One region of the Streptomyces sp. KL2 genome, then DNA from elsewhere that is predicted to be linked to it. Evidence: riboswitches for the same ligand, from Rfam matches in the RefSeq annotation. Region 1 holds a riboswitch; each other region holds the start of a gene.

Region 1 (7,637 bases):
CCCGGGCGTACGGCTCGAAGCAGCGGCAGGCGGCGAGGGCCTGTTCCATCCGGTCGGGGTCGTGCTCGCGCACGTGGTCCAGCACGGCGTGCAGCGACTCCCACAGGCTGTAGACGTCGAGTCCGAAGAAGCCGACGCGCTCCCCGGAGGGCAGGGCGAGATTGTGCCCGCGCAGCCACCGGGCGAACTCCAGCACCTCGGTGTTGGCCCACATCCACCGCGGCCAGCGTCCGAAGGCGTCCAGCACCTCCCCGGGGTCCTCCGGGGTGCCGGGGGCGCCGGTGACGCAGTGGTGCAGGGACTGGCAGTCGGGCCAGTCGCCCTCCACGGCCACCAGCGAGAAGCCCTTCTCCGCGATCAGCCGGCGGGTCAGCTCCGCCCGCCACCGGTAGAACTCCGCGGTGCCGTGGGAGGCCTCGCCGACGGCCACGTAGCGGGCGTCGCCGATCCGCTCCAGCAGGGGATCGAGGGAGCGCGGGCCGGTCAGCGGCAGGGCTTCACCGCGTATCTCCCGCACCTCCCGCGCCGCCGTGCCGTCGGCCGAACCCCCGGTGACTGCCATCGCCGTGCTCTCCCTGGTCGCGCGGGTGCCTGCGGGCGGGCCCCGGCCCGCCCGGCCGCCGGTGCCCGGTCCGCGGTACCCCGGGGCGGACGGCGTAACACCCCTCCCGCGGTCCGCGGTCCGCGGGGTGATGCCCGCTGTTTCCGGTGGCGGGGCCCCGGGCACCCGCGACCCGTTCGGATGAACGCGACCGACCTGCGAAGGGGTGCGTGCTGATGAAGGCCGTCGTATGGCACGGTGTGGGCGACATCCGCGTGGAGGACGTACCGGAACCGAAGATCCACGAACCGTACGACGCGATCGTGCGGATCACCTCGTCGGCGATCTGCGGGACCGACCTGCACTTCGTGCGCGGCACGATGCCGGGCATGAAGGAGGGGCGGATCCTGGGCCACGAGGCCGTCGGGATCGTGGAGGAGGTCGGCGCGGGCGTGCGGAACTTCCGCCCGGGCGACCGGGTGGTGGTGCCCTCCACGGTCGCCTGCGGGACGTGCAGCTACTGCCGGGCCGGCTACTACGCCCAGTGCGACAACGCCAACCCCGGCGGGCGCCGGGCGGGCACGGTGTTCTTCGGCGGTCCCGAGGCCGCCGGCGGCCTGGACGGACTGCAGGCGGAGTACGCCCGGATCCCGTACGCCCACGTCGGGCTGGTGCCGCTGCCGGACACCGTCGACGACGCCCAGGCGGTCCTGCTGTCCGACATCTACCCCACGGCGTGGTTCGGCGCGCGGCTGGCCGAGATCGGCTCCGGCGACACGGTCGCGATCCTCGGCGCCGGCCCCGTGGGCCAGGCCGCGATCGCCTGCGCCCGGTTGCAGGGCGCCGGGCGGATCATCGTGGTGGACGGCGTTCCCGACCGCCTGGACCTGGCCCGCGACCAGCACGCCGAGACGGTCGACTTCAACGCCGAGGAACCCGTCGGGGCGGTCCTGGACCTGACCGGCGGCATCGGTGTGGACCGGGTGGTCGACGCGGTCGGCGTCGACGCGCAGCGCCCCGCCCGCGGTCCGGCCGCCGAGGCCCTGGCCGGGCAGGCGGAGGGGTTCGACCGCGAGCGCGACGAGGTCGCCCCCGAGCAGCGGCCCGACGGCGACACCTGGGTCCCCGGCGACGCGCCGTCGCTGGCGGCCCGCTGGGCGGTGCAGATGGCGGCCAAGGCCGGCACGGTGGGAACCATCGGGGTCTATCCGCCGCAGGTGGAGCACTATCCGTTCGGCGAGGCGTTCATGAAGAACCTCACCCTGCGGATGGGCAACTGCAACCACCGCCGCTACCTGCCCCGCCTGGTGTCCATGGTCGCCTCCGGCGAACTGGACCCCACCCCGCTGCTGACCCGCTGGGCCGAGGTCGCGGACGCGGTCGAGGCGTACCGGACGTTCGACCGCCGGGAGTCGGGCTGGACGAAGGTGGCCCTCGGCGTGGACGGCCGCGGCTCGGTCGCCCCTGGCCTCGGTGAGGCGGCCGGTACCGGCGCGGCCACCACCGCGGGAACCGGGGAGACGGAGAGGAGGTGAGCGCGGTGGCGGCGCACGCGGGGGAGAGGGCGCGGAAGACCGGCGACTTCTACTGCGCCCAGTGCTCGGAGAGGGTCCATGCCGAGCAGGGGGAGGAGATCCCCCGCTGTCCCAACGGCCACACCGAGTTCGAGACCCGGCGCCACGAACCGGGCGACAGGTCCTGAGGCGGCGGCCTGAACGGGCCGCGCAACGAAAGCGGCCCCTCGCGCGTCTTCGTGCGAGGAGCCGCTTCCGCTGTCCGTCTCCGCCCCGCGACCGCGCCGAAAAAACGGCAAAACGCCTACGCAATGCCCAACCGGCCATTCAGGCCAAAAACCCCGGCCGAGTATTTATGGCCGCCATGTTCGCCAAGGGGTGTTGTCGTGAACAACGCCCCATAATGGGCGGTCTGTTGGGGAAGTGTGCCGGGAATCACACCTCCGCACTCCTCCTGTGCCCGCCGTCGAGATCCTTAATTGCCGGCGGCCGAAATTCCTGGCCGGAAAGCGTTTTGACGCGTGTGCCGCCCTCCGCGCTCCGGTGTCCGGCCGGTTTCCGGACACGCACGGCGGCCGTGTTTGTCGGATCGGTGACAAAGTGAGGGGTCGTCGGATTTCCGGCGCCTTGTCTTCCGTGAATTCCCTGTGTTTATGTGGCCTGGCCTTCGCCGCCCATGGCGGGGGCTCCACCGCCGGGACGCCGAGTCCTGCCGCCCGGCCGGGGAGAGGCAGCAGCTGACCATGGCAGGAGCGGGGAAACCACATACGCGCCGTGCCGCGCCTTCGGCGGCCCGGCTTGGGGTGAAGCCGATTCCCGACGCCCTCTGAGGCGAAGGGAACGGCCGGGCGACTCCGGCCCGAATCCGACAGCTAACCTCGCAGGCGTGGGAGAGGAAGCACACCCATGTCCCGTGGTCGTCACCGCCGCCCCCGCACACCCCTGATATCCCGTCAATTCTCGCGTGTATCCCTCGCGCTCACCACCGGCGCGGGCATCGCCGCGCCGGTGGTCGCCGCCGGCAGCGCGAACGCGGCCTCCACCGAGGTGTGGGAGAAGGTCGCCGAGTGCGAGTCCAGCGGCAACTGGTCCATCAACACCGGCAACGGCTACTTCGGCGGACTGCAGTTCTCCCAGTCCAGCTGGGAGGCCGCCGGCGGCACCGAGTACGCGCCGCGCGCCGACCTGGCCACCAAGGAGGAGCAGATCGCCGCCGGCGAGAAGCTGCTCGCCCTCCAGGGGCCGGGAGCCTGGCCCACCTGCGGACCCGCGGCCGGGCTCGGCCGGGACTCCGGCACCCCGGCCGGCGGCACCGCCACCCAGACGCGCGGCGACTCCAAGGTGGGAGCCGGGGCGAAGTCCGCGGCGAAGTCCCAGGCGGAGCGCAGATCCACCGCCGGCTCCCACACCGTCGCCTCCGGCGACACCCTCCACTCGATCGCCACCAGCCACGGTGTCGAGGGCGGCTGGCAGGCCGTCTACGAGGCCAACCGCGAGACCGTCGGCGGCAATCCGCACCTGATCTTCCCCGGCCAGGAACTGACCCTGTCCGCCCGGTCCTCCGGCGGGGGGCAGGAGCGCACCCCCGGGCGCGCGAACCGGACACAGGCCCGCCCGGCCGCGCAGAAGACCGCGCCCCAGGCCTCGCCGAAGGCCTACGCGGACAACCTCGACGGCTGGATCCGCGAGGCCCTGGACATCATGCGGGCCAACGGCATCCCCGGCACCTACGAGGGCATCCACCGCAACATCATGCGCGAGTCCGGCGGCAACCCGAACGCGATCAACAACTGGGACATCAACGCCCAGCGCGGCACCCCCTCGATCGGCCTGCTCCAGGTCATCAAGCCGACCTTCGACGCCTACCACGTCCCGGGCACGGCGAACAGCCAGTACGACCCGGTCGCCAACATCGTCGCCGCCTGCAACTACGCGGCCGACCGCTACGGCTCGATCGACAACGTCAACGGACCCTACTGAGACGGCCGGGCCCGCGGGCCCGGCGCCCCGCCCCCGCCTCCCTGCCCCTTGTGGCGGCGCGAACGCGCCGCCACAAGGGGCAGGGCCCTTTCGGGGGGAGGCCCTCCACGGGATATCTTGATGTCGAGCAATGTTGCAGACGTGGAGCGGAGCACCCGGTGACTGACTCGACCATCATCTACACACAGACCGACGAGGCCCCGGCCCTGGCGACGTACTCTCTCCTGCCGGTGGTCAGGGCCTACGCCGCCAAGGCGGGCGTCGCCGTGGAGAGCCGTGACATCTCCCTGGCGGGACGGATCATCGCGGTCTTCCCCGAGTACCTCAAGGAGGAGCAGCGCATCGGCGACGCGCTCACCGAGCTCGGCGAGCTGGCCAAGACCCCCCAGGCCAACATCATCAAGCTGCCGAACATCTCGGCCTCCATCCCGCAGCTCAAGGCCGCCGTCGCCGAGCTCCAGGAGAAGGGCTACGCGCTGCCGGACTACCCCGACGACCCCAAGACCGACGAGGAGCGGGAGATCCGCGCCCGCTACGACAAGGTCAAGGGCAGCGCCGTCAACCCGGTGCTGCGCGAGGGCAACTCCGACCGCCGCGCCCCCGCCTCGGTGAAGAACTACGCCAAGACCCACCCGCACCGCATGGGCGCCTGGACCGCCGAGTCCAAGACGAACGTCGCGACCATGGGCGTGGACGACTTCCGCTCCACCGAGAAGTCCGCGGTCCTCGCCAAGGACGACGCCCTCCGCATCGAGCTGGTGGGCGACGACGGCTCCACCACCGTGCTGCGCGAGTCCGTGCCCGTGCTCGCCGGCGAGGTCGTGGACGCGGCCGTCATGCGGGTGGCCGCGCTGCGCGAGTTCCTCAAGGAGCAGGTCGCCCGCGCCAAGGCCGAGGGCGTGCTGTTCTCGGTCCACCTGAAGGCCACCATGATGAAGGTCTCCGACCCGATCATCTTCGGCCACGTGGTGCGCGCCTTCTTCCCGAAGACCTTCGCCGAGTACGGCCAGACCCTCGCCGCCGCCGGCCTCACCCCGAACGACGGCCTCGGCGGCATCCTCAAGGGCCTGGAGTCGCTGCCCGAGGGCGCGAAGATCAAGGAGTCCTTCGAGGCCGAGCTGGCCGAGGGCCCCGAGCTGGCCATGGTCGACTCCGACCGCGGCATCACCAACCTGCACGTCCCCAGCGACGTCATCGTCGACGCCTCCATGCCGGCCATGATCCGCACCTCCGGCCACATGTGGGGCCCCGACGGCCAGGAGCACGACACCCTCGCGGTCCTGCCCGACAGCTCCTACTCCGGCGTCTACCAGGCCGTCATCGACGACTGCCGCGCCAACGGCGCCTTCGACCCGGCCACCATGGGCTCGGTGCCCAACGTCGGCCTGATGGCGCAGAAGGCCGAGGAGTACGGCAGCCACGACAAGACCTTCGAGATCCCCGCCACCGGCACCGTCCGGGTGACCGACGGCGACGGCAACGTCGTGCTGGAGCAGACGGTCGGCGCCGGCGACATCTTCCGCATGTGCCAGACCAAGGACGCCCCGATCAGGGACTGGGTCAAGCTGGCCGTCACCCGCGCCCGCGCCACCGGCGCCCCGGCGGTGTTCTGGCTGGACGAGACCCGCGCCCACGACGCCATGCTGATCGAGAAGGTCCGCACCTACCTGGCCGAGCACGACACCGAGGGCCTGCAGATCGAGATCATGGCGCCGGTGGAGGCCACGAAGTTCTCCCTGGAGCGCATCCGCCGCGGCGAGGACACCATCTCGGTCACCGGCAACGTGCTGCGCGACTACCTCACCGACCTGTTCCCGATCCTCGAGCTGGGCACGAGCGCCAAGATGCTCTCCGTCGTCCCGCTGATGAACGGCGGCGGCCTGTTCGAGACCGGCGCCGGCGGCTCCGCGCCCAAGCACGTCCAGCAGCTGGTCAAGGAGAACTACCTGCGCTGGGACAGCCTGGGCGAGTTCCTGGCCCTGGCGGTCAGCTTCGAGCACCTCGCGCAGACCACGGGCAACGCCAAGGCCCAGGTGCTGGCCGACACCCTCGACCGGGCCACGGCCACCTTCCTCAACGAGGACAAGTCGCCCACCCGCCGCATCGGCGGCATCGACAACCGCGGCAGCCACTTCTACCTGGCGCTGTACTGGGCGCAGGAGCTGGCGAAGCAGACCGACGACGCCGAGCTCGCGCAGGCCTTCGGCCCGCTGGCGCAGGAGCTGACCGAGCAGGAGCAGACGATCGTCGGCGAGCTGGTGGCCGTCCAGGGCTCCCCGGCCGACATCGGCGGCTACTACCGGCCCGACGACGACAAGGCCTCGGCCGTGATGCGCCCGTCGGAGACCTTCAACCGGGCCCTGGCGAGCCTGGCCTGACGCGGCGGGCGCGGGGGCTGCTCCTCCGCACCCGTGCCCTTCCCGTGACGCCGCCGCCCCGGCCGGACTCCTCGTCCGGCCGGGGCGGCCTTCCTTGTTCCCGGGGGGTGAGCCCGGCGGGCGCCGCCGGTGCGCCCGGTCCGCCCGTGCGCTCAGTCCTCCCGTGTGCTCAGTCCTCCCGCACCCGCAGGACTACCTTGCCCGCCGCGCCGCGCCCGTCGAGCTCGCGCAGCGCGTCCGCGGCCCCCTCCAGGGGGTGGACGGAGCCGACCAGCGGGTCGAGCGCACCGCTCTCCAGATGGGGCAGGATCTCCTCCCACTGCTCGCGCAGGTACTCCGGCCGGGGCAGCCAGAAGGCGCCCCAGCCCACTCCGACGACCTCGATGTTGTTCAGCAGCAGCCGGTTGACCTTCACGGTGGGGATCTCCCCGCCCGTGAAGCCGACCACCAGCAGGCGCCCCTCCGGGGCGAGGCTGCGCAGCGAGTCGGTGAAGCGGTCCCCGCCGACCGGGTCGAGGACGACGTCGACGCCCCGCCCTCCGGTCAGCTCCGCCACCGACTGCCGGAACCCCTCGGCGAGCACCGTCTCGTGGGCCCCGGCCCGGCGGGCGACCTCCGCCTTGGCCCCGGTGGAGACCACCGCGATCACCCGCGCCCCCAGGGCGCGCGCCAGCTGCACCGCCGCCGTGCCCACGCCGCCCGCGGCCCCGTGCACCAGCACCGTCTCGCCCGCGCGCAGCCGCCCCCGGCGGGCCAGCGCGAAGTGGACCGTCAGGTAGTTCATCGGCACCCCGGCGCCTGCCGTGAACGACAGCCGCTCCGGCAGCGGGAAGACGACCGACGGGTCGGCCGCCACCCGTTCCGCGAAACCCCCGAAACCGGGGAAGGCGGCCACCCGGTCGCCCGGCGCCAGGCCGCTGTCCCCGGGGGCGCTGCGGACGGTGCCGGCCACCTCCGAGCCGGGCACGAACGGCGGCTCGGGCCTGAGCTGGTACTGCCCGCGGGTCAGCAGGACGTCCGGGTAGGTGACGCCCGCGGCGTGGACGTCGACGAGCACCTGGCCCGGAGCCGGCCGCGGGTCGCCGGTTTCGGCGACCCGTACGGCGCCGGGGCCGTCCAGGGACACCACCTGTACTGCGCGCATGGGGACGGGGATTCCTTCCGGGAGAGCGGACGATCGGGGAGCGGCGGGTCAGCGGTAGGTGAGCAGCGCGCGCCGGTCCC
Region 2 (7,637 bases), 810 kb from region 1:
GCGGCGGGGGCCGAGGTCGGCCCAGGCCGGATGGGCCGTGCCGAAGGGGGCGGGCGGCTCGGCGACGCGGACGGCCGCGTCCAGGACGGTCAGCCCGCGGGCGGCGACGACCACCGGTTCCAGGTCCACGGAGACGACCTCGGGATGGTCCTCGACCAGCCGGGAGACGCGCAGCAGCAGCTCCTCCAGGGCGGCGGTGTCCACCGGCTGGGCACCGCGCCAGCCGAACAGCACGGGCGCGGAGCGGATGGAGCGGACCAGCTCGGCCGCGTCCCGGTCGGTGACGGGGACGAGCCGGTGGGCGACGTCGCCCAGCAGTTCCGAGGGCGGGCCGGCCAGCCCGAAGGAGAGCACCGCGCCGATGGCGGGGTCGACGGTGGCCTTCACCGCGGTGTCCACGCCGCGGGGCGCCATGGCCTGGACGACGGGCCGCAGCTCGGCGGGATCGCCCAGCTGCTCGGTCATCCTGGCGTAGGCGCGCCGCAGTCCTGCCTCGCTGCCGATGTCCAGCCGTACGCCTCCCAGGTCGGGGCGGTGGCGCAGGTGGGGGGCGGTGGTCTTCAGGGCCACGGGGTAGCCCAGCCTCTTCGCGGCGGCGCGGGCGGCGCGGGCGTCGGGCGCGGGCAGGACGGGCTGCACCGGGACTCCGTAGTGGCCCAGCAGTTCGGCCGCCTCCCCACCGCTCAGGGGAGTGCTGCGGAGCGTGCCGCGGTCCGGCTCGCGCACCCGGGTGAGCAGGGCGGCGGCCGCCGCCTCGTCGATGTCGTCGTACTCGGGCACCCGGCCCGGTTCGGCCGCGTCGCGCCGCCACTGCGCGTAGCGGACCGCCTCCGACAGGGCGCCCACGGCGCGCTCGGGGGCGGGGTAGGCCGGCAGGCGGTGCTCGGCGAGGGCGGCGTCCAGGCCCTCGATGGCCAGATGGACCACGGCCACCGGCTTGGCCGGGGCGCTCGCGGCTCCCGCGCCGTTCCGGCCGCCGTCCTCACCGCCGCTCGCGCCACCGGCCGGCTCGCGCAGCGCCTGTGCCAGCGACTCGGCCAGCAGGGCCGCGTCCTTCGGGCCGTGGCTGGCGTCCACCCAGGGGATGGCGGTGACCACGACGGCGTCGGTGGCCGGGTCGGCGAGGGTGGCGGCCAGGGCCCGCCGGAAGTCCTCGGGGGTGGCCTCGGTGGTCAGGTCGGTGACGGGCTGCGGGCGCAGGCCCCGGGCCAGGCAGGCGTCGTAGGTGAGCAGGCACAGCGACTCGGCGTTGCCCAGGATGCCCACGCGCGGGCCGGCGGGCAGCGGCTGGGTGGCCAGCAGCACGCCGGCGTCGACGAGTTCGGTGACGGTGTCGACGCGGATGACCCCGGCCTGCCGCAGCAGCGAGGAGACCGTGGCGTCGGGGGTGCGGCCGGCCGGGACGGCGTGGCCGGGGGGAGGGGCGCTGGCGTTGTGGCGGGCGCCCTTGACCACGACGATCGGCTTGCGGGCGGCGGTGCGCCGGGCCAGGCGGTTGAACTTCCTGGGGTTGCCGAAGGACTCCAGGTACATCAGGACGACATCGGTGTCGGGGTCGTCGTCCCAGTACTGGAGCACGTCGTTGCCGGAGACGTCGGCGCGGTTGCCGGCCGAGACGAAGGTGGAGACGCCGCCGGCCCCACGGCCGCGGCGGTGCAGTCCGGCGAGCACGGCGATGCCGATGGCCCCGGACTGCGTGAACAGCCCGATGCGGCCGCGTTCGGGCGTCTCGGGCGACAGGGTGGCGTTGAGCCGGACGTCCGGGGCGGTGTTGATCAGGCCGAAGGCGTTGGGCCCGATGATGCGCATCCCGTACGAGCGGGCCTGCCGCACCAGTTCGCGCTGCGCGTCGCGGCCGAAGTCGGCGGAGAGGACGACCAGTCCCTGCACGCCCCGCTCCCCGCACTCGGCGACCACCCCCGGCACCTCCCGGGCGGGGACGGCGACGACGGCGAGGTCGACGGGCTCGGGGATGTCGCGCACCGAGCGGTGGGCGGGCACCGAGTCGATCTCGGCGCGGCCCTCCTCCAGCGCGCGGTTGACGGCGTGGACGCGGCCGGTGAAACCGGCCGTGCGCAGACTCTCCAGGACGGTGCGCCCGGCCCCTCCCGGGTTGCGGCTGGCGCCGATGACGGCGACCACGCCGGGGGACAGCAGCCGCTGCACGGAGCGGGCCTCGGCGCGCTGCTCACGGGCCCGCATGACCGCCAGGGACTGCTCGGTCGGTTCGATGCCGAAGGTGAGGTGGACCGCGCCGTCCTCGAAGCTGCGCTTCTGGGAGTAGCCGGCGTCCGTGAAGACCTTGACCATCTTCGTGTTGGCGGGCAGCACCTCGGCGACGAAGCGGCGCACCCCGCGCTCGCGGGCGCAGGCGGCGATGTGCTCCAGCAGGGCGGAGCCGACCCCGCGGCCCTGGTGGTCGTCGCGGACGAGGAAGGCGACCTCGGCCTCGTCGGCGGGCAGGGAGGCGGGACGGCCGGAGGAGTCGATGCGGTCGTAGCGGACGGTGGCGATGAACTCGCCGCCGACGATGGCGGCCAGGCCGACCCGGTCGACGTAGTCGTGGTGGGTGAAGCGGCGTACGTCGCGGTCGGAGAGCCGGGGGTAGGGGGCGAAGAAGCGGTAGTACTTCGACTGGTCGGAGACCTGCTCGTAGAACCTGACCAGGCGCTCGGCGTCGTCGGGCGTGATGGGGCGGACCCGGGCCGTGCCGCCGTCGCGCAGCACCACGTCGGCTTCCCAGTGGGCGGGGTAGGCAGGCTCGCTCGGCGTCCGCATGGGGGCCAGCCTAGTCACCGGGCCCCAGATCGCGGAGGTGTCGGCTCCCCTTCCCGGGCGCCCGCCTGTGCGAAGCTGGGCTGGGCCCCGGACATGCGCCCCGGTCCCGACCGGACCCGGCCCGGTCCGCTCCGATCCGTTTCGACCCGAAGGGCAACACCATGGCAGAGCGCCGTGTCACCGTCGGCTGGCCCGAGGGCCTGCACGCCCGCCCCGCCGCGATCTTCGTCCGCGCCGTGACCTCCTCGGGCGTCCCCGTCACCGTGGCCAGGCCGGACGGCGAACCGGTCAACGCCGCCTCGATGCTCTCGGTACTGGGACTGGGGGTGGAGGGCGGCCAGGAGATCGTGCTGGCCTCCGCGGCCGAGGACGCCGACACCGCCCTGGACCGGCTGGCGAAGCTGGTCTCCGAGGGGCTGGACGAGCTGCCCGGAGCCGTCTGAGCCACCCGGTCCGGCACCCGGCCGCGCCGGACCGGGCCCGTACACGGCACTGGATACGGACCCGGCGTGGAAACGCGGCGGAAAGCACCGGAGGAAGACACCGGCTAAGGCTGCGGGGCGAACGCCCCGCAGCCTTTCTCCGCACCCGAAGCATTTCGGGAACGCATTCCCCGCGTACTCCCGTCCTGCATACACAATTCCTGTTACGAATTGTCACACGGCGTGTTTACGGCGTGTTTCGCTCTTCTCACCGGGCCTTTCCGGCGGCCGTCGCGCGCGGCCACCGGCCGCTGCTCGCGGCGCACCGCGACGGAGCGTTCCACGTGCTCGCTCGCCAGGGCGCGCGCCCGCTCCGCGTCACCGCGCGCGACGGCGTCCACGACGGCTCCGTGCTCCCGCCACACGGCGACCGCGCGCAGCGGCGGTTCCGCGGCGTACACCCAGTTGATCTTGCGGCGCAGCTGTGTGAGCAGCGAGGCCAGGCTGGGGCTGCCCGACGCCCGGGCCAGCGTCTCGTGGTACCAGTCCTCCAGGGCCCCCAGATCGGACAGCCGCCCGCTCTCCGCGCGCTGCAGGCCCAGGCGGACCAGCCCGCGCAGCACCCTCAGCTGCGCCTCGGTGCGGCGCCGGGCGGCCCGCGCGGTACCCAGCGGCTCCAGCAGGGCGCGGATGTCGAGCAGGTCGGCGGCCTCCTGCTCGGTGGGCTGGGCGACGCAGGCGCCCGCGTGGCGGCGGGAGACGACGAAGCCCTCCGACTCCAGGGTCCGCAGGGCCTCGCGCACCGGGACGCGCGAGACGCCGTAGCGTCTGGCGAGGAGTTCCTCGGTGAGCCGGGCCCCGGGCGGGAACACACCGGAGACGATGTCGTCACGGACCGCGCTGCACACCATGTGCGCGGAAATGCGCATGGGCCGACCTCCGCCGCCGTCTCCATGTTTCCCGAAGTGCCGCAGGGACGAACTGTATTCCACTGCCACACGTTTTCCGATGCCCGTCGGAAAACAGACGTGAAAACATCCGCCGCGCGACCTCGCGGGCCGCGCGGCGGATGCCGGTGCGTGACTGCCGGGTGCCCTGCGGGCCGGGTCCGTCAGACGTCGACGCCCTTGCCGGCCAGATAGGTGATCGGGTTGAAGTCCGAGCCGTAGTAGGCGCCGTTGCGGGCCTCGAAGTGCAGGTGCGGGCCGGTGCTGTTGCCGGTGGAGCCGACCGCGCCGATCTGCTGGCCGCCGTCGACCTTCTGGCCCGCCGAGACCTTCGTGGCGGACAGGTGGGCGTACTGGGTGTACTTGCCGTCGTCGTGGCGGATGACGATCTGGTTGCCGTACGCGCCGCCCCAGCCGACCGTCACCACGGTGCCCGGGCCGACGGACCGCACCGGGGTGCCGGTGTTGGCGGGGAAGTCGATGCCGCTGTGCTTGCCGGAGGACCAGGAGGCGCCGGCCTGCTTGTAGGTGGTGGTGGTGTCCACGCCCGCGACCGGGTCGGCGTAGCCGGTGGCCGAGCGGCGCTCGGCGGAGCGGCCGGCGCGCTCGTTCGCGCGCTTCTTCTGGGCGGCCTCGCGCTCCTCGGCGGCCTTGGCAGCCTTCGCAGCCTTCTCGGCGGCCTTGGCAGCCTTCGCAGCCTTCTCGGCGGCCTTCGCGGCCCTCTCCTTCGCGGCCTTCTCCTCGGCCGCCTTCTCCGCGGCGGCGTCGGCGACGCGCTGCTGGGCCCGGGCCTGGGCCCTGACGTCGTCGGCGATCGTGTCGCCGACGGCCATGGCCTGGACGAAGCCCAGGGCGTAGGTTCGCGAGCCCTCGCCCGGAGCGGCGATCGCGGGGGTGGCGGCGGCGCCGACCACGCCGGTGACGGCAACGGCGGCGGCTCCGACCAGACCGGCGCGGGTGCGCACGGAGCGGCTGGAGAGGTGGTGCTTCTCTGTGAGGCTCTCGGTGAGCCCGGTGAGCTTCTCGGTCAGCTTCTCGGCGAGCTGCGCGGTGGCACGGGTGAACGCCATGGGTGGCGTACTCCTTTCCTTCCTTCTCGCCTACCGGGTTAGCTGTCGGGTTCGGAGCAGGAAGGTCTCCTACGGGCGCACGGCCCGATTCACCCCAGGTGCCTCGGAAGAGGACCGCTCCCGCGCAGAAGGGCGGGAGGGTGGGTCCCCGGCTCCCCCGCTCGGGGGACTCGGCGATCACTGCCGTCGGCCGCGGTCGCGGTCACTTCTGACGGCCAGCGGGGTCGACGCTAAACGGACAAATTTGAGCGAGCAAGCAAATAGCGCCTTTTGTAGGCCACACCACACAGGCCACCCACCGGAACAGCCCAAAACCGGACATACGGAAGGCCCTTGGTGTGGCAATCCCACCAAGGGCCTTCCGTCGCACAGCCGCCGCGGCGCGGCCGGGGATCACTGGTCCGTGACGACCGTCACCTCTCCGATGCCCAGGTCGCGCACCGTGTCGGCGATCTGTGACGCGTCTCCCACCAGCACCGTCACCAGGCGGTCGGCGGGGAAGGCGGCCACGGCCGCCGCCGTCGCCTCCACGGTGCCGGTCTCGGCCAGGCGGGCGTACAGCTTCGCCTGGTAGTCGTCGGGGAGGTGCTGCTCCACCTGGTCGGCGAGGGTGCCGGCCACAGCCGCCGCCGTCTCGTAACGCAGCGGGGCGACCCCCACCAGATTCTGCACGGCCGTGTCGCGCTCGGCGTCGGTGAGGCCCTCCTCCGCCAGGGTGCGCAGCACGCGCCACAGGTCCTCCAGTGCGGGACCCGTCACATCGGTGGCCACCGAGCCGTTGATCGCCAGCATCGAGGCGCCGGTGCCCTCGGGCGAGGAGCGCAGCACCTGGGCGAAGGCCCGTACGCCGTAGGTGTAGCCCTTCTCCTCGCGCAGCACCCGGTCCAGGCGGGAGGTGAGCGTGCCGCCCAGGCAGTACGTGCCGAGCACCTGGGCGGGCCAGACCCGGTCGTGCCGGTCGGGGCCGATCCGGCCGATGAGGAGCTGGGTCTGCACCGCTCCGGGCCGGTCCACGACGACCACCCGGCCGGTGTCGTCCGCGGTGATCGGCGGGACCGGGCGGGGCCCGGCAGCCGCGCCCTTCCAGTCCCCGAGGGTCTCGGCCAGCGCCTTGTCCAGGTCCACCCCGGTGAAGTCGCCGACCACCACGGCCGTGGCCGTCGAGGGCCGCACATGCTCCGCGTAGAAGGCGCGCACCGCCGCGGCGTCGATGTCCCTGATGGTCTCCTCGGCTCCCTGGCGGGGACGCGAGAGCCGGGAGTCGGCCGGGAACAGCTCCTTCGACAGTGCGATGGCCGCCCGGCGGGCGGGATTGGCCAGCTCGTGCGGGATCTCGTCCAGGCGGTTGCGCACCAGCCTCTCGACCTCGCCCTCGGGGAAGGCGGGGGCGCGCAGTGCGTCGGCGAGCAGACCCAGCGCCCTGGTCAGCCGGGAGGCGGGGACCTCCAGGGAGACCCGCACACCGGGGTGGTCGGCGTGCGCGTCCAGGGTGGCGCCGCACCGCTCCAGCTCGGCGGCGAACTCCTCGGCGCTGTGCCGGTCGGTGCCCTCGCTCAGCGCCCGGGCCATGATCCCGGCCACACCCTCCAGGTCCCGGGGCTCGGCCTCCAGCGGCGCGACGAGGTTGACCTCGACGGCCACGACCTTCTGGCCGGGGCGGTGGCAGCGCAGCACGGTCAGCCCGTTGGGCAGTTCGCCGCGCTCGGGGGCGGGGAACGCCCACGGCCGGGGCTCGCCGCCGCGGGGCTGGGGGTGGAACTCCATCGACATTCCGTTCTGGGCCGTGGCGTCGCTCACTGAGCGGCCTCCTGGTCGTGGGTGTCGGCGGCGGAGCCGGTCTCGGAGACGGTGGCGCCCTCGGAGACGTCGGCCCCGGTGTCGGGGGCGGTCACCTGGGTGGGCTCGTAGATCAGCACCGCGCGGTTGTCGGGGCGCAGCCGGGCCGCGGCCACCTCGCGCACCTCGTCGGCGGTGACCTGGAGCACGCGCTCCACAGCGGTCAGGGCGAGCTGGGGGTCGCCGAACAGCACCGCGTAGCGGCACAGTTCGTCGGCGCGGCCGCCGACCGTGGCCAGCCGGTCCAGCCACTCGCGCTCCAGCAGCGCCTGGGCGCGCTCCATCTCCGCCGGGGTCGGTCCCTCCTCGGCGAAGCGGGCCAGCTCCTCGTCGACCGCCCGCTCGATGTCGGCGATCTCGGCGTCGCCGGAGGCCTTCACGTCCAGCCACCCCATCGAGGGCGCGCCCGCCAGCCGCAGCATGCCGAAACCGGCGGTGACGGCGGTGCGGTCACGGCGGACCAGGCGGGTCTGCAGGCGGGAGGAGTCGCCGCCGCCGAGCACCGTCAGCGCCAGGTCGGCGGCGTCCGCCTCACGGGTTCCGTCGTGCGGCAGCCGGTAGGCGGCCATCATCGCCCGGGAGGG
Region 3 (7,637 bases), 2.6 Mb from region 1:
TCTCGCGCCATACGCTTCCTCCGCACCATCGGGACCGAACCGCCGGGAACACGGAACGTGCCTGCTGAGGAGGCCGACCGTCCTCCCAGCCGACATTACCGTCCGGTACTCGCGGTGGGGAGGGGGCTGCGTCCGCCGGATCGGACGCGGCGTTCGGCGCAGCCGGCCGGAAGGCCCGGACTCTCGGCGGCTCCCGCGGACTTCCACGGATAAGGATGGAGACCGACCATGAGCGGATCACCGGTCCAGGGACCCTCCCGGGAACCTGCCCGGGAACCGGCGGAGGCCGGAGCCGGAGCGGGGACGGGAGCGGGGGCGGAGCCGGGCGGGAGGCTGCTGCGGCGGCTGGGCACCGGCGACGCGGTGGTGATCGGCCTGGGGTCGATGATCGGCGCGGGCGTCTTCGCGGCCTTCGCCCCGGCGGCCCGGGCGGCCGGGGCCGGTCTGCTGCTCGGCCTGGCGCTGGCGGCGGTGGTCGCGTACTGCAACGCGGCCTCCTCGGCCCGGCTGGCCGCCCGCTACCCGGCCTCCGGCGGCACCTACGTCTACGGCCGCGAGCGGCTGGGCCCGTTCTGGGGCCATCTGGCCGGCTGGGGCTTCGTGGTCGGCAAGACCGCCTCGTGCGCGGCGATGGCCCTGACGGTGGGCCTGTACGTGTGGCCGGAACAGGCGCACGCGGTCGCGGTCGCGGCGGTGGTGGCACTGGTGGCGGTGAACTACGCGGGCGTTCAGAAGACCGCCTGGCTGACCCGCGCGATCGTGACGACCGTCCTGGCGGTGCTGGCCGCCGTCGTGGTCGCCTGCCTGACCTCCGGCGAGGCGGACGCCGCACGGCTGGCCTTCTGGTCCTCGCCGTCCGGGGCGGACACGTCCGGCGGCGTCTCGCCCGGCGGTGTGCTCCAGGCGGCGGGCCTGCTGTTCTTCGCCTTCGCCGGGTACGCGCGCATCGCCACCCTCGGCGAGGAGGTGCGCGATCCGGCCCGCACCATCCCCCGGGCGATCCCCCTGGCGCTGGGCATCACCCTGGTCGTCTACGCCGCCGTCGCGGTCGCGCTGCTCGGTGTGCTGGGCGGCGACGCGCTGGGCCGGGCGACCGCGCCGCTGGCCGACGCGGTGCGCGCGGCGGGCGTACCGGAGCTGGTCCCGGTCGTCACCGCCGGGGCGGCGGTGGCGGCGCTGGGCTCGCTGCTGGCCCTGATCCTCGGCGTTTCGCGCACCACCCTGGCGATGGCCCGCGACCGGCACCTGCCGTCCGCGCTGGCCGCCGTGCATCCGCGCTCCGGCGTGCCGCACCGCGCCGAGCTCGCCGTCGGCGCGGTGGTGGCGGTGGTGGCCGCCACGGCGGATCTGCGCGGCGCGATCGGCTTCTCCTCCTTCGGCGTCCTGGCCTACTACGCGGTCGCCAACGCCTCCGCCTGGACCCTCGGCCCCGGCGAGGGGCGCCCGCCGCGGATCGTGCCGGCGGTGGGGCTGACCGGGTGCGTGGTGCTGGCCTTCGCCCTGCCGCTCGCCTCGGTGCTCCTGGGCGCGGCGGTGCTGGCGGCCGGTGCCGCCTCGTACGGGGTGCGCCGCGCGGTCGCCGCCCGCCGGGCGTAGGTGCCCGGGCCCTGGTGCTCGGTGCCCCGGCGTCCGGCGTCGTCCGGCCGGACCTGATCGACTCGCCGGGACGCCGGGCATCGGGAAGATTGGAGGGGTGCACGGCGACGGGCGGCAGGACACGGGCGGGGGCAGGACCCGTGCCCGTGTCATCCCCGTCGTCGGCCGCCCGCCCTGGTTGCTGCCCCTGCTGCTGGTCCTGATGGGGCTGGCGGTCAATCTGCTGACCCCTCCCGAGGTGTTCCTGAGCGCGCCGTTCATCGCGGCGTGCCTGGTCGCCGCGGCCCTGTGGACGTTCGGCGGCACGGCGGCCATGGTGGCCGCCTCGACGGCCGTGGTCCTCGCCCTGCTGGTGCGGGCCGGACTGCCCCCGGCGGAGAGCACGGCGCGGCTGGTCACCAACACCACCGTCGGAGTGCTGGCCCTCGTCCTCAGCCGCGTGCTGCACCACAGCGACATCAGCGTGGCATCGGCCCACCGGGTCGCCGAGGCCGTCCAGCTCGCGGTGCTGCCCGTGCCGCCCGGCCGGGTCGGCGACCTCGGGATCGCCGTCCGCTACGAGGCCGCGCAGGCGCACGCCCGCATCGGCGGCGACCTGTACGGCGTGGAGCGGACGCCGTACGGGCTGCGGCTGCTGGTGGGCGACGTGCGCGGCAAGGGGACGGGCGCCGTCGGCACGGCCACCGTCGTGCTCGGCGCCTTCCGGGAGGCGGCCGAGACCGAGGAGGACCTGGCGGCGGTCGCCGACCGCATCGAGCACGCCCTGATCCGGGAGGCCGGGCAGCGCGAGACGGGGGCGGGCCGGTCGGAGGAGTTCGTCACGGCCGTGCTCGCCGAGATCCCGGCCGGGGAAGCGGGGAGCCTGCGGATCGTCAACCGGGGCCATCCGCCGCCGGTGCTGCTGACCGGGGAGGGGGAGGTGCGGCTGCTGGAGCCGGACACGGAGGCGTACGCGCTGCCGCTGGGGCTGGGGGACCTGGCGGGGGCTTCCGGGAGCGGGCGGACCGGACCGGTGCCCTTCCCGCCCGGCTCCCTGCTGCTGCTCCACACCGACGGCCTGACGGAGGCGCGGAACGCGGCGGACGCCTTCTACGACCCGGTGGAGGGGCTGCGCGGCCGGCACTTCCCCGGGCCGGCCCCCCTGCTCGACCACCTCCTCGCGGACGTCGACGCGCACACCCGCGGGCACCGGTCCGACGACATGGCGCTGCTGGCGGTCATGCGCGACCCCGGGCCCCCGGAGCCTCCGGCCGGCGGTGACCGTCCGTAGCCGCCATGCGCCCCTCCGCATAACATCTGAGGCAACGTCAGATGGTGTGGCGTGCGTCTCATGCGCCGATCCGGCGGTCGACTCGCCCGAATTGGCCCGTCAATGCCCCGATAGTCCTCCGTCAAGAAAGCCCCATATCCAAAGAGGGGACTTGGAATCCGGAGCGCACCTCTATTAACGTTCGATAACGCAGCGCGGTCGTCACTGTCGCCGAAGAGGGCGGCACCGTGCGCCGTCGCCGAATCCCGTACGCGCGGCCCCGCCAACAGCGAGGACGCGCGCAGGGAACCGGGGAACCACCAATTGGGGTGAATCGGGGCCATGCGGCATGCCCGTATGGATCCGTAGGAGACCTTCCTGCTCCGAACCCGTCAGCTAACCCGGTAGGCGAGAAGGAAGGAAAGGAGAGCGCCCCAGTGGCGTCCAGCAGCCCGGCCCCCGAGGTCTCGTACGACCCGCACACCGCCGCTTTCACCCCTTTCGGCCCGGAAAGCGACGGCGACCGGCCGGTGTGGAACCCGACCGAGGAATCCGTCCGTCCGGTCCGCGGCCGGCACCGCGTCGCCAAGCAGCGCAACGGCATGGCCCGCAGCGGAGCGGTCCTCGGCGTCGGCGTGATCGCCGCCGTCGGCGCGGGCGGCATAGCCACCGCCAAGGACAAGTCCCCGGTCGCCATCTCCCTGCCGGACGTGGACCTCGGCGCCGTGGCCGAGGGCCTCCCCGTCGTCGGCGGCATGGTCTCCGGCGGCGACGACAACGGCCCCGCCCCGCAGGGGGAGGCCACCAGCCCCTTCGGCGGCACCGTCACCCAGGCCGGCCTGGACACCTCCGACGCCACCACGACCGTCGTGACGGCGGACGCCGGCGAGGCGCTGCGGGCGCGCATCCTCCAGCAGGCCGACCAGCAGCAGACCGGCGCCGCCCAGGCCGCGCTCGAGAAGGCCGCCGCCCAGGCGGCGGACGAGGCGGCCGACGAGGCCGCGGAACAGGCCGCCGCGGAGGAGGCCGAGCGCAAGCGCAAGGCCGCCGAGGAGGCGGCGCGCAAGGCCGAGGCCGAGCGCCTGGCCAAGCTCGCGGCCAGCTACACCCTCCCCCTCGCCTCGTACCAGCTCACCTCCACCTACGGCCAGTCCGGCTCGATGTGGGCCAACAACCACACCGGCCTGGACTTCGCGGCCCCCACCGGCACCCCGGTCAAGGCGGTGCACAGCGGCGAGATCGTCGAGGCGGGCTGGGCGGGCTCCTACGGCTACCGCATCATCCTCAAGCTCGACGACGGCACGGAGATCTGGTACTGCCACCTGTCCTCCATGACCGTCACCACCGGCAAGGTGACCACCGGCGACGTCATCGGCCGCGTCGGCTCCACCGGCAACTCCACCGGAGCGCACCTCCACCTGGAGGTCCGTCCCGGCGGCGGCGACCCGATCGACCCGCTGACCTGGCTGCGGAGCAAGGGCCAGTCCATCTGACGGCGGTCCGGCCGACGGCCCGCGGGCCCCGCCCGCGCTCTCGCACGCCGGCTCCCACACCCCGGCGGCCCTGGTGGCTCATCCCCCCCCGACACCAGGGCTGCCGGCCTTCCCCGCCCGCACGCGCCCACCGCGCCTGCGGCGCCCGCCACGCCTGTCACGCCTGCCGTGCCGCCGCAGCCCGCTCCGCCGGCTCCCCGGGGCGCTCGGTGGAGAACAGCAGCCGGTAGCGCGCCACGTCGTTGCTCACCATCCCGGGGAAGTTCCGCACCCGGTCCCACAGCGGGGACGGCGAGCCGATGCCCCTGCCCGGCGCCTCCAGCGCGTCGATGTGCGCCTGCTCGCTCTCCCACTCCGCATAGTTGACCACGCGCGTGCCGTCCGTGCTCAGATGGAAGTGGGCCGAGATGCCGCCGGGCGGCAGGCCCCCGCCGGCGCCGTCGTCCTCGATCGCCGCGGCCACGGTGTCCACCCATGCCCGCTGCCGCGCCTCGTCCGGCCCCTCGAACCCGACCTCCACGACCACCACGCACCCCGGCTCGGGCCGCTTTCCGTCCCGCCCCCGTCCGTCCCGCTCCTGCGGCAGGCTGCGGTAGCGCCGGGTGCGCGTCAGCCGCAGCCGCTCGATCCCCGGCACCGCGTCGTCGATCTCGTCGTTGCGCTCCTGCCGGTGGGTGCGCACGAACTCCTCGTACGCCTCCTCGCCCGTCCACTGGGAGTAGTGCAGCAGCGTCCGGCCGTCGGCCCCCGCGTAGACGCTGTACGACAGCATGCCCGGCGTCGGCCACTCCCGCTTCCCCCAGGTGGCTGCGATGGCGTCCGCGGCGGCCCGCTGCCGCTCGGGCGTGCCGACGTCCCAGACGCTGATGAGGACGGTTCGGGCCTCGGGGCGGGTGGGGTCGGGATATACGGGTGTCATGGACATGGGTGCCTCCTCGTCGGTCACAGGGCGTGCCCTCGTGTCACGTAACCACCCTCACAGTTGAAGTCGCCTTCAAGTCAAGGCGTATGGGGATCGTCCGCGGCGGCCCGGTAGCGGTCGGCGAGGGTGCGCAGCAGGTCGCGCAGCTCGGGCGGGTCGAGCACGGTGAACGGCAGGTCCAGGGTGCCCAGGAACGCGGCGAGGTTGTGGAGGGAGTCGCCCCCGGTCTCCAGCACGCACCCGCCCCCGCCGTCGTCGGTCAGCAGCCCGGCCGTCGGCACGATCCGCTCGCCCGCCTCCGCCGGGGACGCGTGCAGCCGTACGCGGGCCTGGTGCCGCCACGCCGCCGAGCCCGTCCCGCGCAGCACATGCTCGACGGCGCCGCCGCCCGGCGGCTCCCGGGGCGTGAAGCGGGGACCGTTCGGGGTGCGGAGGCGGACGCGGTCGGCGCGGAAACTGCGCCAGTCGCCGCGGCCGTCGTCCCAGGCCAGCAGATACCAGCGGCGCCCGGTGTGGACCAGGCGGTGCGGCTCGACGGTGCGCACGCTCTGCGTTCCGTCGTGGGCGAGGTAGTCGAAGCGCAGCCGCTCCCGGTCGCGTACGGCGGCGGCGATCGCGGTCAGCACCCCGGGGTCCACGGTCGGCCCGTGCCGGCCGCCCACCGAGACCGTGGCGGCGCGCAGCGCGTCGAGCCGGTGGCGCAGCCGGGAGGGCAGGAGCTGCCGCAGCTTGGTGAGGGCGCGCAGCGAGGCCTCCTCGATGCCGGTCACCGAGCCGGCCGCGGCGGCGTGCAGACCGACGGCCACGGCGACGGCCTCCTCGTCGTCCAGCAGCAGCGGCGGCAGCGCCGCACCGGCGCCGAGCCGGTAGCCGCCGGCCGTACCGGTGGTGGAGTGGATCCGGTAGCCGAGGGCGCGCAGCCGGCCGATGTCGTTGCGGACGGTCCGGGGCGTCACCGAGAGCCGTTCGGCCAGCTCGGCGCCGGACCAGTCGGGACGGGACTGGAGCAGCGAGAGCAGGCGGAGCAGCCGTGCGGAGGTCTCCAGCATTCCCTCATTCTGCCGTCCACTTGAGGAAAGAAGTGTTCCTCAAGCCTTCCTAACGTCGTCCCCATGAAGCAGCAGACCACCGAGAACCCCGCAAGCGCCGGGAGCACCGCACCCGCCGGGGCGACCGTGCCCGGCGCCCCCGCCGCCGTCCACCCGTTCCGCATCGAGGTCCCCGACGCCGAGCTGGCGGACCTGAGGGAGCGACTGGCCCGTACGCGCTGGCCCGCCGAGTCGCCCGAGCCCGGCTGGGGCAGGGGAGTGCCCCTGGCGTACCTGAGGGAACTGGCCGAGTACTGGCGCACCGCCTACGACTGGCGCGCACAGGAGGCCCGGCTGAACGCCGTCCCGCAGTTCACCACCACCGTCGACGGGCAGACCCTCCACTTCCTCCACCGGCGCTCGCCCGAACCGGGCGCCCTGCCGCTGCTGCTGTGCCACGGCTGGCCCGGATCGCCGGTGGACTTCCTCCTGGTCGCCGACGCCCTGGCCGACCCCCGTGCCCACGGCGGCGACCCGGCGGACGCCTTCCACGTGATCGCCCCGTCCACCCCCGGCTTCGGCTTCTCCACCCCCGTCGCCGGGCCGGGCTGGGGCGTGATGCGCACGGCCGCCGCCTTCGCCGAGCTGATGCGGCGCCTCGGCCACGACCGCTACGGCGTCCACGGCTTCGATGTCGGCGGCGGCATCGCGGGCACCCTGCGGCGGACGGTTCCCGGGCACGTCGCCGGCCTGCACCTCGCCATGGCGGGCACGGACGACATGGTGCCGGTGCTCTCGGCGGCGGGGACGGTGGGCGTGCGGCCCGGACCCGCCTTCGCGGAGGACGGGATGGGCTCGTACCGGATCCAGTCCACCCGCCCGCAGACCCTGGGCTACGGCCTCACCGACTCGCCGGTCGCCCAACTGGCCTGGATCACGGAGAAGTTCCACGAGTGGACCGACCCGGCCGCCGAACTTCCCGAGGACGCCGTCGACCGCGACCTGCTCCTGACGAAGGTGACGCTGTACTGGCTCGGCCGCCTGGGCGCCTCCACGGCCCACTTCACCTACGAGACGCGCCGCGAGCTGGAGCACCTCGCCCGGAACCGCCCGGCGGGCGGGCCGGGCACCGGTGTCCCCGCCGACGTCCCCGCCGACGTACCCATCGGCGTCGCGGAGTTCGCCTCCTCGGGCACCGGCCTCCGCCCCCTGGCCGACCCCGACGGCGCCGCCGCCCACTGGAGCCGCTTCGCCGGGGGCGGCCACTTCCCCGCCCTGGAGCGGCCCGGCCTCCTCACCGGCGATCTGCGCGCCTTTTTCCGCCCGCTGCGCTGACGTTCGAACGGGTG
Region 4 (7,637 bases), 3.1 Mb from region 1:
GGCGCCGAGCCCGGGGTCCGGGTGGGCCGGCGGCCCTCCGAGCCGCGCCGGACGAGGGCCCGACCCGGGAACCGGCCGTCCCCGTGAAGCACGCGCTCCGGTTCACTGCGGCGGCACGGCGGCGGCTCCGGGCCACCGGCCGGCGCGGCGTCCGCCGGAATCCGTGGGAGCCGGGGCTCACCGGGGCCGCCGCGGCCCCGAAGGCCCCGGCCGCGTCACCGCGGGCCGGACCCCGGGTCAGCGCGTGGCGCGGGAGTGGGCGATGCCGTCGAGGATGTCGTGCTCGCTGACCACGACCTCCTCGGCCCCGGTGCGCTCCATGACCGTCTGGAGGACGAGGGCGCCCGCGCCGATCACGTCCACCCTGCCCGGGTGCATCACGGGGATGGCGGCGCGCTCGTCGTGGGTGGCGGCCAGCAGGCGCGCGGTGACCTCCGCGACCTTCTCCGCGCCGATCCGGGAGTGGTGGATGGCCGACGGGTCGTACTCGGACAGTCCCAGCGCGACGGCGGCGACGGTGGTGACCGAGCCGGCCAGTCCCACCAGCGTCCGCGCCCCGGCCAGCGGGACGGTCTCCTCCACCAGGTCCAGTGCGGCCTCGGCGTCCGCCCTCATCGCGGCGATCTGCGCCTTCGAGGGAGGATCGGTGATCGTGCCGTCGCGCAGCAGATGGCGCTCGGTCAGCCGGACGCAGCCGACGTCCACGCTGCGGGCGGCCCGCACCCCGTCCTCGCCGACCACGAACTCCGTGGAGCCGCCGCCGATGTCCACCACCAGGTACGGCCCCGGCAGGTGCTCCGCGCCCGCCAGCTCCCTGGTGGCGCCGGTGAAGGAGAACGCGGCCTCCTGGTCGCCGGTGATCACCTCGGGTTCGACGCCCAGGATGTCCACGACGCCGCGCACGAAGTCGTCCCGGTTCTCGGCGTCGCGCGAGGCGGATGTGGCGATGAAGCGGGTGCGCCCGGGGGTGACGCCGTGTCCGCGGATCACCTCGGCGTACTCGCGGCAGGCCGCGAAGGTGCGCTCCAGCGCCTCGGGGGCCAGCCGCCCGGTGCGGTCCACGCCCTGGCCGAGGCGGACGATGGTCATCCGGCGGTCGAGGTCGGTCAGTTCGCCGGTGGCCGGGTCGATGTCGGCGACGAGCAGGCGGATGGAGTTCGTGCCGCAGTCGACGGCCGCGACCCTGACCGTCGTGCCGGCCGCCGCGCCGGCCGTCGTGCCGTTCGCCGTCCCCGTCACCGCGCACCCTCCCCGCTGTCCTCGCCGCCCCTGCCGTCCCCGGCCGCGCTCACGCACGGCCCCTTGCTCCACCACTCCGGGAGCATGGCGATCGCCTCGTCGCCCAGCGGGTTGACGCCCGGACCCGCGGCCAGCGAGTGGGCGACCAGGACGTGCAGGCACTTGACGCGGTCGGGCATCCCGCCCGCGCTGGGGAAGCCCTCCAGCACCTCGATGGCGTCGCGGCGCGCGATGTAGTCCTCGTGCGCCCGGCGGTACGCGGCGGCCAGCTCCGGGTCGGTGCGCAGCCGCTCGGTCATCTCCTTCATCACGCCCTCGGCCTCCAGGGTGCCGATCGCGGAGGCCGCGCGCGGGCAGGTGAGGTAGTACGTGGTCGGGAAGGGCGTGCCGTCCTCCAGCCGCGGCGCGGTCTCCACCACGTCGGGCTGCCCGCAGGGGCAGCGGTGCGCGATGGCGCGCAGACCGCGCGGCGGACGGCCGAGCTGCTGCTGGAATGCCTCGACGTCGGCTTCGGTCGGCGCGGTGGGCTCGGTACGGGGCGGGGGCGTTTCCATGTGGCCAGGATGCCTCAGGGGTGTCGGGGCCGGGCGCGGGGGCCCGGCGGGGCGGTCGGGGTCCGGGCCGCTTCCGGACCGCTCAGGGGCGCTGCCCGGCGGCGCCGGAGGCGTCCGCCGCGTCCACTCCGTCCCACAGGTGCCGGTACCAGGCCTGTTCGGTGGGGCCGGGCTCGGCGGTGCGGCGGGAGCGGGAGGCGCCCTCGCCGGTACGGTCGGCCGTGCCGCGCGGGAGGATGTAGCCGGTCTCGCCGGGGCGCACGTAGAGCAGGTGCTCGCGGATCATCCGCTCCACGTAGGCCGGGTCCTTCCAGCGGGCCTTCAGATCGCGCTTCTCCTCGACCCGGCCGCGCAGTTCCTCGACCAGGCGCCGCTGCTCCTCGATCTCCGCACGCTGCGAGACGTACTGCCGCATGGGGTAGGCCAGGGCGACCACGAGCGAGCACAGGACCAGGACGAGCAGTGCGGCGCGGCCGGTCAGCCGGCTGCGGCGGGGGGCGCGCATCCGGCGGTTCTGGGCGCGGTAGACGCGCTCGGCCGCCTGTGTGCCCAGTGCCCTGAGCCTGGTCGCGGTGGAGAACCTGTCCCGTTCCGCGGCCACCTCGCCTCCCCTGCTGCCCTGTCGTCGCCGTGCCGCCGCGGTGGGCCGCCGCATGCCGCCGCGTCCCCGCCACCGTACGGGACGGCGGCGGGGACGCGGTGACGGCGGGGCCGCTTCCCGCGGCCGTGCTCACCGGTCCGCGGACCGGCCGTGCTCACCGGTCCGCGGAGCGGCTGTGCTCATCGGTCCGCGGAGCGGAAGCGCGGGAACGCCGAGCGTCCGGCGTACACCGCGGCGTCGTCGAGGATCTCCTCGATGCGCAGCAGCTGGTTGTACTTGGCGACGCGCTCGGAGCGGGCCGGGGCGCCGGTCTTGATCTGGCCGCAGTTGGTGGCGACGGCCAGGTCGGCGATGGTGACGTCCTCCGTCTCGCCGGAGCGGTGGGACATCATGCACTTGAAGCCGTTGCGCTGGGCCAGCTCGACGGCGTCCAGCGTCTCGGTCAGGGAGCCGATCTGGTTGACCTTGACCAGCAGGGCGTTGGCGGCGCCCTCCTCGATGCCGCGGGCCAGGCGCTCGGGGTTGGTGACGAACAGGTCGTCACCGACGAGCTGGACCTTGTCGCCCAGGCGCTCGGTGATGGTCTTCCAGCCGTCCCAGTCGTCCTCGAACAGCGGGTCCTCGATGGAGACCAGCGGGTACGCCTCGACCAGCTCGGCGTAGTAGTCGGTCATCTGGGCGGCGGTGCGCTCCTGGCCCTCGAAGACGTAACGGCCGTCCTTGTGGAACTCGGAGGCGGCGACGTCCAGGGCGAGGGCGATGTCCTGGCCGGGGGTGTAGCCGGCCTGCTTGATCGCCTCCAGGATGAGGTCGAGCGCCTCGCGGTTGGAGCCGAGGTTGGGGGCGAAGCCGCCCTCGTCGCCCAGCCCGGTGGAGAGGTTGCGCTCCTTCAGCACCTTCTTGAGGGTGTGGTAGACCTCGGTGCCCCAGCGCAGGGCCTCGGAGAAGGACTCGGCGCCGATCGGCGCGATCATGAACTCCTGGATGTCCACGTTGGAGTCGGCGTGCGATCCGCCGTTGAGGATGTTCATCATCGGCACCGGCAGCAGGTGCGCGTTCGGGCCGCCGAGGTAGCGGAACAGCGGCAGGTCGGACGCCTCGGAGGCGGCGTGGGCGACGGCCAGCGAGACGCCGAGGATGGCGTTGGCGCCGAGGGAGGACTTGTCCGGGGTGGCGTCCAGGTCGAACATCGCCTGGTCGATCAGGCGCTGCTCGGTGGCGTCGTATCCGACCAGCTCCGGGCCGATCTGCTCGATGACGGCGAGGACGGCCTTCTCGACGCCCTTGCCGCCGTAGCGGCTCTTGTCTCCGTCACGCAGCTCAAGGGCCTCGAAGGCGCCCGTGGAGGCGCCGGACGGAACGGCTGCACGGCCGGTGCTGCCGTCGTCGAGGCCGACCTCGACCTCGACCGTGGGGTTGCCTCGCGAGTCGAGGATCTCGCGGGCCACTACGACGTCGATGGACGGCACGAGGGTCTCCTTCGTGTGTGTCGGGCGTGTGTGTCGGGTCTCAGTGCCCTGAGCCTATCCGGCCCGCGCACGCCACCTCGCCGACAGCCCGTGCCATACGGCGGAACGGAGGATGAAATCGCAGATCAGAGAGGGTGAGAGCGCTTTGTTTCCAAATTGAATAAACCCGGTGCGGCGCGCCCTCCGCCAAGGGAGGTGACACACCGCACCGGGATGGCGCCGCCGGGTGACGGGGCGGCGCCGGGGCGGGCACAGCAGGGGATCAGACCCGGAGCTGCTGGCCGGGGAAGATCAGGTTGGGGTCGTCGCCGATGACGTCGGCGTTGTCCTGGTGGATCTGCTGCCAGGTGGTGCCGTGGGCGGCGGCGATGGCGCGCAGCGTGTCGCCGGACTTGACCGTGTAGCCGGACTCGGCGCCGTCCCGGTGGCCGTCCGCCCGCTCGGAGGCGCCCTGCGACAGCGAACGGGACTGCTCCTGCGACTGCTCCTGGGACTGCTTCTGCGACTGGTTCTGCGACTGCGGGCGGGAGCGGTTCTGCGACTCGGAGTACGTCCGCCCGGTGCCGGGGCCGACGGAACGGCCGCCGCCCGGGTCCACCTCGGCCGCGGGCCCGTCGGCGGTGAGGCCGCCCTTCTCGGCGCAGGCCCAGGCGCGCGGCCCCTGCATGGCCAGCAGCCGCTCGGCCACGGCGATCTGCTGCTCCCTGGTGGCCAGGTCGGCGCGCGGCGCGTACCGGGTGCCGCCGGCGGCCTCCCAGCTGGACTGGGAGAACTGCAGCCCGCCGTAGTAGCCGTTGCCGGTGTTGATGGACCAGTCGCCGCCGGACTCGCACTGGGCCACCCGCTCCCAGGTGTCGACGGAGGCGGCCGAGGCGCCCGGCGCGCCCGCCACCGGAACGGCGATGGCGGCGCCCGCGGCGCCCGTCAGCGCGGCCGCGCGGACGGCTCTGGCGGTGCGGCTGTCGTGCCCCTTGCCGGTGAACAGCATGGACGTCCCTTATCTCACCGACGCCTGCGAGGTGAGCTGTCGGGTTCGGGCAGTGAGCAAGCCCGGCCGTCCGGGGCGCGGAGCCCCGGGCGACTTCACCCCAAGCCGCTTCGGACCCTGCGGTCCTGGGCGGCGCCTACCTGGTTCCCCCGCTCCTGCCATCGGCGCTGACGCGACGACTGCCCACCGGCCGCCGGCAGGATTCGGCGCTGCGGTCGGTGGCACTCGCGGTGCGAGCGACACGACGGTAAGCACACCGGTACATCCGTCTCAAAGCATGTCAGAAACCGGCGATTCACCCTTTCTGACGCCCGCACGGATGGAACCCGCAGGTCAGATGAGGAGCATTAGGCCGGACAGGAACGACACGCCGCAGTCGCCCGGGAGGGTCATCCCGCAGGGCCGTCCGCACTCATCCGAGAGAGAGCTCCTGCCCCGGCAGGATCAGGTCCGGATCCTCGCCCACGACGTCCTTGTTGCTCTCGTACAGCCCGCTCCAGCCGCCCGGCACGCCGTGCTCCTGGGCGATCGTCACGAGCGAGTCCCCGGGGCGCACGAGATAGCCCTCGTCCCTCCCGCGGGAGCCCAGGCCGCTCACGGTGCCCGCCAGCGCGGGGCGCTCGGCGCGGGCGGAGCGGTCGGCGGCCTCCTCGGAGCGTCCGTCGCCGGCGGTCTCCCGGCCCTCCGGCGCCCGGCTCTCCGCCCCGCGCTCCAGATCCAGTTCGCGCGGGTCGCGCTCGCCGCGGTGCTTTCCGGTGCCCTCCCCCGCCCCGGCGCGGGCGCCGTCCTCCGCACCGTCGCCCTCGGCGCCGTCCTCCGCGCCGCCGCCCTTCGCGCCCTCGTCCTGGGCACCGTCCTCCGCACCGCCGTCCTTCGGGGCCTTCCGCTCGCCCTCGGCGCCGTCCTCCGCGCCGCCGGACCCGCCCCCGCCGGCGGCCGGGGAGTCCTCCTCCGCCGCGTCGCCGCCCGGCAGGACGCCGTCCAGGAGGCCCCCGCCGTTCCCACCGCTCCCGCCGTCCCGCGCGTCCTCCTCCGGCAGGAGGTTGCCCGGGTCGATGGCCGGGGCCTCGCCGGTGGTGTCGTGGCGCAGCCCGGCGTTGACGCCGCATGAGGGCCAGGCCTCCGGCCCCTGGTCGGCGAGGATCTTCTCGGCCACCGCGATCTGCTGGCTGCGGCTGGCGAGGTCGGGGCGCTTGGCGTACGACGTACCGCCGTACTGCTCCCAGATCTCCTGGGTGAGCTGGAGGCCGCCGTAGTAGCCGTTGCCGGTGTCGGCGCTCCACAGGCCGCCGCTCTCGCACTGCGCGACCCGGTCCCAGGTGTCGAGGTCTGCCGCCTGCGCGCCCGCCGCCCCCAGCAGGGGGATGGCGAACCCCGCGCCGGTCACTCCTGCCGTGACGAAGATGGCGGGAGCCTGGCGGGGGCGGCGGTGTCTACCGTTCCCGGAAAGCATGTGCGGAGCCTCTCGTGCGTGGACAGACGGCAAGGTTGAGCGGTTGACGGCTGAACGTAGCGTCACCGGGCCGATCATCACAAGTCAGTGTCTCGCAGATCACGCACGGATCACGTACGTGACTGTGCGTCACCCGCGCACCGGCTCGAACTCCACCGGCAGTTCGCGCAGCCCTCGCATGATGAGGCCGCCCCGCCAGCGCAAATCGGCAGGTTCCGCCGCGAGCCGCAGGTCGGGGAGGCGTCCCAGCAGGGCCGTGAGGGCGACCCGCCCCTCCAGCCGCGCCAGCGGCGCCCCCAGGCAGTAGTGGATGCCGTGGCCGTATCCGAGGTGAGGATTGTCACCGCGCGTGAGGTCCAGGGTGTCCGGGTCGGCGAACCTCGACGGGTCGCGGTCGGCGGCGGCCAGCACCACCAGCACCGGATCGCCGGTGGCGATCCGCTGTCCGCCGATCTCCACCGGCTCGGTGGCGAACCGCCAGGTCGCCAGCTCCACCGGCCCGTCGTAGCGCAGCAGTTCCTCCACCGCCGTCTGCAGCAGCCCGGTGTCGCCCGCCGCCGACGCCTCCTGGAACAGCCGCCGCTGCCCTGGATGGCGCAGCAGCGCGTAGGTGCCGTTGCCGATGAGGTTGACGGTGGTCTCGAAACCGGCGAACAGCAGGATGAACGCCATCGCCGCGGCCTCGTTCTCCGTCAGGTGCTCACCGTGGTCGCTCGCCCGGATCAGGCCGGAGATCAGGTCGTCGCCCAGGTCGCCGCGCTTGCGGTGGATCAGGTCCGCCAGGTACGCGCGCATCCGCTTCACCGCCCGGCCCACCCCGCCGCGCGGGCCGCCGCCGTGACGCAGCATCATGCCCGCCCAGTCGCGGAAGTCGTCCTGGTCCTCGGCCGGGACGCCGAGCATGTCGCAGATGGCGTAGATCGGCAGCGGGAACGCGAACTCGTGGATGAGGTCGGCGCCGCCGCGCTCCGCGAAGCCGTCGATGAGCCGGTCGGCCAGCTCCCGTACGCGCGGTTCGAAGGCCGCCACCCGGCGCGGGGTGAACGCCTTGGACACCAGCCGCCGCAGCCGGGTGTGGTCGGGCGGGTCGATGTTGAGCAGGTGCGTCATCAGGTTGGCGCTGCGCTCGCCCGGGATCCCCACCTTCCCCTTGCCGTGCGCGGCCTCGCTGTGGTGGACGGGGTTCTTGCTCAGCCGCGGGTCGGCCAGCGTCTCGCGCGCGTCCGCGTACCGCGTCACCAGCCACGCCTCCACCCCGCTGGGCAGCACGGTGCGGTGCACGGGCGCGTGCTCGCGCAGCCAGGCGTACGCGGGGTAGGGGTCGGTGGCGAAC

What was found. A riboswitch is a leader RNA that binds a small molecule or an ion and turns the genes downstream of it on or off. The one in region 1 is predicted to bind cyclic di-AMP.
Region 2: another riboswitch for cyclic di-AMP. It lies ahead of QPK52_RS06155 (M23 family metallopeptidase); the one in region 1 lies ahead of QPK52_RS02525 (transglycosylase family protein).
Region 3: another riboswitch for cyclic di-AMP. It lies ahead of QPK52_RS14175 (M23 family metallopeptidase); the one in region 1 lies ahead of QPK52_RS02525 (transglycosylase family protein).
Region 4: another riboswitch for cyclic di-AMP. It lies ahead of QPK52_RS16595 (transglycosylase family protein); the one in region 1 lies ahead of QPK52_RS02525 (transglycosylase family protein).

Annotation. Positions count from the first base shown of each region.
Region 1 covers NZ_CP127170.1:550,761-558,397, reverse strand. The annotation lists gene QPK52_RS02540 (erythromycin esterase family protein) at 1-562, opposite strand, end outside; gene QPK52_RS02535 (zinc-dependent alcohol dehydrogenase) at 778-2,076, shown strand; gene QPK52_RS02530 (hypothetical protein) at 2,073-2,243, shown strand; cyclic di-AMP (ydaO/yuaA leader) riboswitch at 2,781-2,955, shown strand; gene QPK52_RS02525 (transglycosylase family protein) at 2,962-4,035, shown strand; gene QPK52_RS02520 (NADP-dependent isocitrate dehydrogenase) at 4,194-6,413, shown strand; gene QPK52_RS02515 (NADPH:quinone oxidoreductase family protein) at 6,583-7,557, opposite strand; gene QPK52_RS02510 (histidine phosphatase family protein) at 7,606-7,637, opposite strand, start outside.
Region 2 covers NZ_CP127170.1:1,355,792-1,363,428, forward strand. The annotation lists gene QPK52_RS06140 (GNAT family N-acetyltransferase) at 1-2,778, opposite strand, end outside; gene QPK52_RS06145 (HPr family phosphocarrier protein) at 2,940-3,221, shown strand; gene QPK52_RS06150 (GntR family transcriptional regulator) at 3,425-4,129, opposite strand; gene QPK52_RS06155 (M23 family metallopeptidase) at 4,312-5,217, opposite strand; cyclic di-AMP (ydaO/yuaA leader) riboswitch at 5,231-5,403, opposite strand; gene QPK52_RS06160 (M16 family metallopeptidase) at 5,611-6,987, opposite strand; gene QPK52_RS06165 (M16 family metallopeptidase) at 7,011-7,637, opposite strand, start outside.
Region 3 covers NZ_CP127170.1:3,118,995-3,126,631, forward strand. The annotation lists gene QPK52_RS14160 (RNA polymerase sigma factor) at 1-11, opposite strand, end outside; gene QPK52_RS14165 (APC family permease) at 229-1,596, shown strand; gene QPK52_RS14170 (PP2C family protein-serine/threonine phosphatase) at 1,694-2,866, shown strand; cyclic di-AMP (ydaO/yuaA leader) riboswitch at 3,093-3,271, shown strand; gene QPK52_RS14175 (M23 family metallopeptidase) at 3,283-4,338, shown strand; gene QPK52_RS14180 (antibiotic biosynthesis monooxygenase) at 4,496-5,257, opposite strand; gene QPK52_RS14185 (helix-turn-helix transcriptional regulator) at 5,338-6,309, opposite strand; gene QPK52_RS14190 (epoxide hydrolase family protein) at 6,373-7,623, shown strand.
Region 4 covers NZ_CP127170.1:3,655,764-3,663,400, reverse strand. The annotation lists gene QPK52_RS16615 (exopolyphosphatase) at 238-1,239, opposite strand; gene QPK52_RS16610 (DUF501 domain-containing protein) at 1,236-1,793, opposite strand; gene QPK52_RS16605 (FtsB family cell division protein) at 1,876-2,394, opposite strand; gene eno (phosphopyruvate hydratase) at 2,574-3,863, opposite strand; gene QPK52_RS16595 (transglycosylase family protein) at 4,126-4,851, opposite strand; cyclic di-AMP (ydaO/yuaA leader) riboswitch at 4,858-5,028, opposite strand; gene QPK52_RS16590 (transglycosylase family protein) at 5,264-6,304, opposite strand; gene QPK52_RS16585 (cytochrome P450 family protein) at 6,434-7,637, opposite strand, start outside.